DNA from 3 places in the Pseudoalteromonas sp. BSi20480 genome. Region 3 is predicted to be linked to each of the others. Evidence: predicted binding sites of a transcription regulator. Region 3 holds the regulator's gene; each other region holds the start of a gene.
What was found. The regulator LexA, encoded in region 3, represses DNA repair genes until DNA is damaged. The targets are predictions, from matches to a motif close to TACTGTATNNNNATACAGTA.

Region 1: a site for LexA is predicted at 1,009-1,028, ahead of dinB (DNA polymerase IV). Genes of this name have one in related genera too.
Region 2: a site for LexA is predicted at 843-862, ahead of uvrD (DNA helicase II). Genes of this name have one in related genera too.

What each region holds. Positions count from the first base shown of each region.
Region 1 is NZ_BADX01000140.1:2,463-4,674, forward strand. Features, by position in the region: gene P20480_RS05240 (UvrD-helicase domain-containing protein) at 1-839, shown strand, start outside; gene dinB (DNA polymerase IV) at 1,065-2,147, shown strand.
Region 2 is NZ_BADX01000200.1:2,721-4,932, reverse strand. Features, by position in the region: gene uvrD (DNA helicase II) at 1-778, opposite strand, end outside; gene P20480_RS00025 (hypothetical protein) at 1,091-1,315, shown strand; gene P20480_RS00030 (YacL family protein) at 1,431-1,799, shown strand; gene P20480_RS00035 (dUTP diphosphatase) at 1,883-2,212, shown strand, end outside.
Region 3 is NZ_BADX01000072.1:10,509-12,720, reverse strand. Features, by position in the region: gene coxB (cytochrome c oxidase subunit II) at 1-667, opposite strand, end outside; gene lexA (transcriptional repressor LexA) at 1,106-1,723, opposite strand; gene P20480_RS10675 (PaaI family thioesterase) at 1,900-2,212, shown strand, end outside.

The DNA of each region.
Region 1 (2,212 bases), on a different contig from region 3:
TGCTAGAAGACTTAAAAAAAAATGGATGGGATCTAAAAGAGACAAAAGTTCTCATGCTGACGCATAACTTGATTGCTTCGCAACAAGGTTACGGTCAATTAGCAAAAGTATTCGGTAGATATAAGGACTCCTTTACAAAGAAGGAGGATCCTGTCGTTCAGTATTTGGCAGATACAATAGAGCCAATGTGTGAAGCTTTCAAAATGAAAAAGTACGGGGAGATGTTCCGTATCCTCGGTAAATGGCCCACAATAACTTGCCATATGGATAAGTTGAAGTGGAAAAACGAAATTAATCAACTTAATGAGCTCAGAGAAACAAAAGATATTGGAAGTGTTATCTCTTTCCTTCTATCTTCAGAAAAGCTTCCGAAGAGTAAGAAGGTTCTAAAACTAGAGAAAGAGTTGAAGGAAGGTTTAGCTAATATAGAAAATACCCCATTATCAAATAGCTTGGTTAAATATCAAAGACTATTAAAAATTCCGTATTCAGAATTAATTAACCTTGTGTTTTTCTTGGGTGGTGGAACGCCGCTGGCCACACAGCATGGTGTAAAAGGCGCTGAATATGACAATGTCTTAGTCATACTCAGTGGAGGCTGGAATCATTACAATTGGCCTAGATTTTTAGATTTATTAAAGACAAAAAAAATAAATAAAGATCATCACGATGGATTCTATAGATCTAGGAACTTGTTTTATGTGTCTATATCTAGGCCGAAGCAGCGATTAGCGGTTTTAACGACACAAGCACTATCAGCTAATGCTATATTGGCAGCTGAAGAGCTTTTTGGTGTGGATAATGTAGTCGATATTGAAGTCCCAGTCATAGATAGTTAAATAGAACTATTATTTATTAAATTTTATCCCTAATTACATGGTTTTACAGTTCTTTTCTGTCTCACATAATTACTAGGTCAGCAACAGTAAGGTAGTAAGTGTTATAAAGCTTTAAATTAAGGTTTTTATGTCTGCCTAATTGAAGTTGTTATTAATTACTTTTTATATATACTGTTTTTATATACAGCTTTTTGCATTTAATCATGTACCGGTAATGCTAATCAAATGAGTGAAAGTTCATCAATCACCTATCGTAAAATTATTCATGTTGATATGGATGCATTCTATGTATCAGTAGAAATTAGAGATAATCCATCTTTAGCCAATAAGCCTGTTGCTGTCGGTGGAAGCCGTACTTCTAGAGGTGTTTTATCTACATGTAATTATATTGCTCGGCAATTTGGAGTTAAAAGTGCGATGCCAACAAGTGTGGCTCTGCGTAAATGCCCAGATCTAGTTCTTTTGAGGGGGAGGATGGATGTTTACAAGCTTGTAAGCTCTCAAATCCGTGAAATATTTGAGAGGTACACTGATTTAATAGAGCCTCTGAGCTTAGATGAAGCCTATTTAGATGTTACTAATTGCCATTTTTTTGGTGGCTCCGCAACATTAATTGCTCAGGATATTTGCCGTACAATATATGCAGAGCTTAACCTTACAGCATCCGCTGGTATTGCCCCAGTTAAATATCTAGCTAAAGTCGCTTCTGACCTAAATAAACCTAATGGCATTTTCGTCATTCCACCTAAAAATGTAGACTCTTTTATAGACAATATGGAATTAAAAAAAATCCCAGGAGTAGGGAGAGTCACAAATGAGAAATTGCTTTCAGATGGTTTTAAATATGGTAAAGATGTTAAGGCATCTAGCCTTGAATATTTATCTTCTAGATACGGTAAGTTAGGTAGGCTGTTATGGGAAAGATGTAGTGGTGTTGATGATAGACCTGTTGTTACATGTAGAGAAAGAAAATCTGTAGGGGTTGAGAGGACTTTTCCTGAAGACATTTCTGAAACTCAGGAGCTTGAACGAATTCTCTTTGAGAAGCTATTACCAGAGCTTGAACAAAGAGCATACAAGTACCTCAATAATAGAGGCATAAGTAAAATTGGAATTAAAGTAAAGTTTTCTGATTTTCACCAAACGACAAAGGAGTTCTCTACTGAAAAGTTAGATCGTACAATCCTTTGTGAGTTACTCCATGAAGCTTTCCTGCGTGGTGGAGGAAAGCATGTCCGCTTACTCGGTGTGCATATAGGGTTATCACCTGAGAAAGTTGAATCAGAACAGATATCATTTGATTGGTGATGATAGTGTAGCTGTGACAAATCTAGGCTGGAAGAATCATTTTTTAGCTTATAAAGTGCGATGTA
Region 2 (2,212 bases), on a different contig from region 3:
TTTTAGCTCCGCGCCAGCCGTAAATACTTTGGTCATCGTCGCCAACAATCATTATGCTGCTTGTGTCGCCTGCAAGTAACTTTAACCATGCGTACTGAATGGTATTAGTATCTTGAAACTCGTCTACTAGCATGTGGGCAAAGCGCTGTTGGTAGTGGCGAAGTAACGTCGGGTTATTTTTTAATACTTCATAGCTGCGTAGCAGTATTTCAGCAAAATCGACCAAACCAGCCCTGTCACACGCTTCCTGGTAGGCGGCATATACACGCAGCATCATTTGCTCGTTTATATCATACGCTTGAATATCTTTAGGGCGAAGTGCTTCGTCTTTTTTAGCGCTTATGTACCAACCAAACTGTTTTGCAGGCCACTTTTTATCATCAATATTCATTGATTTTAATAAGCGCTTGATCATACGAAGTTGGTCATCAGAGTCTAAAATTTGAAAGGCTTCTGGTAAGTTAGCTTCACGGTGATGAGCGCGTAAAATACGGTGTGATAAACCATGGAAAGTACCAATCCACATCCCGCCAACCGGTGCTTTTAAGGTTTCTTCAACGCGGGTACGCATTTCTTTAGCTGCTTTATTGGTAAAAGTTACCGCAAAAATACTATAAGCTGATGCTTGTTCAACTTGCATAAGCCACGCGATACGATGAACTAACACTCGTGTTTTACCAGACCCAGCACCGGCCAATACCAGCATGTTTTGTAATGGGGCTGCAACGGCATCGCGTTGTTTGTCATTTAAGCCGTCGAGTAATTCTGAAACGTCCATCGTTACGCCTTTTTAATCAATATTGAGGGCAGTATAACAGGTGTTTTTGTAAGGCTAAATAAAATACTGTTTTTATGAACAGCTATTATAAAAATAGCCTCTAAAACCAATCAGCTGGATAGTTTTTGGCATGGATAAGTGACTAAGATTAATAATAAAAATAATCAAATTGACCTATATTTAGTAAAAAATACTAAAGCAATTAGTGAGTCGTAATTTAACTAACTGATTTTTAAGCTTTAATAAATTGGCATAAAGTGTGATAGTAAGTAGATAACTAAAATTTAAAATTAATTAACTACAGAGGTGAGTATGGCTGATCAAGGGTCTGGCGGTAATGTAATTGCTGCGTTGTGTAATATATTTTTTCCTGGTTTAGGGCAACTAGTACAAGGGCGTATTTTAGCGGCTATATTTTTTGCGCTAGCTATTGTTATAAGTTACGCACTTATTTACGTACTCGTTGGTTTTGTATTAGTACCTATTATTTACTTATGGTCGATAATAGATGCGGCACGATACCGCTCGCGAAGTTAGGTATTTAAACGTTTTACAAAAATAGCGCCCAATGGCGCTATTTTGTTTTTTAGGGTCGGCGTTACAGCTAATTTACGGGTATAATCGCGTTATTAACGTTTAATAAGTAATAGCTATGGAATATCAATTTATACGTGACCCTATTAGTGGTTTACGAATTAAAATAAGCAGCGAACACGCAATAATAGGTCGTTGGTTAAACGAAGAAATTGGCAAAGGCAAAGTCGCTATGGTGCAAGCACTTATTGTGTCTGTCAAAACGAGTTTTGAGCCAGTCACTCTAAAAGGCCAAGAAATAGATTTAATTTTATCTAAAGATGAGGCCTTATTTGAGGCTCATGCTCTGCACCAAGACAGCGAAGACTTAATTGCCTATCAAGATGATGATTTAATGCTTGAAGAGAACGACTTAAGCAGTGGTTGTGGTTTTGAAGACTTTATTGATTTAATCGAGTCGTGGGCTGAGTTTACCAGTAATCGATAAAAATAATTAAAACAGACATAGCAAATGCAAAAACAGCGCTTTCTCTGTATTATTAAAACAACTAAAAAACGACAGGAATTGATATGTCTGCCAATTTAAATAAGCTAGTAGTCATGCTAGAAATGCAAAACGCCATGAATACAAAAGTGCATGAACAATGGTTTACACAAGGGTTTGAATGGTATCGCGCTATTTGGGTTGAGTGTGCCGAAATGCTAGATCATCATGGCTGGAAGTGGTGGAAAAAACAAACACCCGATACCGAGCAAGTTATTTTAGAATTGGTTGATATTTTTCACTTTGGTTTATCGCTACGTATTGACGGAAAAACAAGCTATCAAGACTTAGCAAAGCAATTAGAAAGTGAGTTGAGCCAAGTACAGCAAGCTGATGACTTTAAACAAACGTTAGAA
Region 3 (2,212 bases):
ACTGACCTCGGTAAATGCCTTCTTCGTTTATGTTGGTCCATGTTTCGTTAATAAAGCCTGGGTTGGCATCTTTTTTAACGGCAAAGTCTGGTACCCACCAAGAGTGGATAACATCATCTGAGGTCATTAAAAAACGAATTTTTTGATTAATTGGCAGTACGAGGGGTTTGTCTACCTCAAGTAGATAATTTGGGTTTTTATCAGCTAAATTAGTTATTTCATCCTGAGGAGTTGCAAGCATTGAGTAAAACTCTACATCTTCTCCCATATATTCATAATGCCATTTCCACTGTGAACCTGTAACTTTAATTGTTAAGTCGGCTTTACTGGCATCTTCCATCGCTATTAACGTTTTTGTAGCTGGCACTGCCATAGCAATTAAAATAACAAATGGAATGGCGGTCCAAAGAATTTCTACTTTGGTGCTTTCGTGGAATTGAGCGGGAACCGCTCCTTTAGATTTGCGATGATGAATGAGTGCCCAAAGCATAATGGCAAACACTATTATCCCAATCACACAACATATAAAAAATATGGTCATGTGTAATTCGTAAACATTTTCACTTATATCTGTAACGCCTTTACGCATATTAAATTGGCTATTTGCCAAGGCTAACTGCGGAAAAACACACAATATAAGCCACAAGGTACAACTAAGTTTACCCATGTGACGACTCCTTTGATGCTGTTGCTAGTGCAAAGCGAAGAGGCATACGGCTTAAACGCCAATTCGTTATTTTTATTTTTTTATTAATGCCGTTTTATTTATAAAAATTGGCATTCACTGCGCTAGCAAAAGTTTATTGTGTGTGCTCAAAACTTAAAAGCGATGAGTATTGCCAGCGTCAGCTTATTAACAATTAGTTAATATTTAACCACCATGCAAGTTTTTTGTATTAAAAACAAACAATAAATATATAAAAAGTAGAGAGTTGGCTTAGTTGAACGTAGAAGAAAATGGCTCAAATCGAGAGGTGGTAAGGGCTAAGGATGAAATGAAAGAGTGTGAATAAAAAACAAACAAAATTTTAAAAATAAAAAAACGCACCAAAAAAGTGCGCTTTTTATAAAATAAGAAAGAACTACATCCAGTCCGCGTTACGAATTACACCCAGTCCGCGTTACGAATTACACCCACTGCTAAGCCTTCAATGTTGAACGACTCAGTTTCAAGATCGACCTTAATTGGTGCAAACTCGTCATTTTCAGCATGAAGCAACACCTGGCGACCCGCTTTTTCAATGCGTTTTACGGTTACATCGTCATCAACACGGGCAACCACAACTTGACCATTTTCAGCCACTTGTGTTTTATGCACAGCAAGTAAATCGCCATCCATAATGCCTATATCTTTCATACTCATACCGTTTACGCGCAGTAAAAAGTCGGCAGCTGGTTTAAACATTAATGGGTCAATTTTACAGTGGCTTTCAACATGTTCTTGCGCCAAAATAGGGGAACCTGCCGCAACTCGGCCAATAAGCGGTAAACCTAATTGTTCTGGCTCCTCTTCTTCAACAAGTTGAATTCCACGGCTTGCGCCAGGTTTCATTTTAATCACCCCTTTTTTGGCAAGGGCTTTTAAATGTTCCTCAGCGGCATTTGCACTTTTAAACCCTAACGTTTGTGCTATTTCGGCACGTGTAGGCGGCATACCAGTGTCTTTAATAAACACTTTAATTAATTCGAGTATTTGAGCTTGGCGTTTAGTTAATGGGCGCATACAACTGGTTTTCCATACAGTACATTTAACTGTGAGTATATACAGTTAAATAAAAATCGCAAATTTAAATTATCCGTTCAAATAGCCAAATTACTTCCTTACGTGTACATTTTAGGGGCTTTCTAAAATAGCCTATAAAAATAGTAACTTGCTGCATTAAATTTAAAGGAATCTATATGAGTATTTGGCATCAACCCATTACATTAGCATTGTGTAAACAATTGGACGAAGGCATTAATGGCCAAGGGACGCTAATGAAAACCATGGGAATAGAAATAACAGAGATAGGCGACGATTATCTAGTAGCAACCATGCCTGCAATCCCTGCACACCATAACCCTATTGGCATGGTTCATGGCGGCGCAAACGTTGTACTCGCCGAAACCGTAGCGAGCTATGCTGCTAATTTTGTGGTTGATTTCACAAAGTTTTACTGTGTTGGGCAAGAAATAAGTGCAAGCCATTTAAAGGCTTCTCGCAATGGTACAT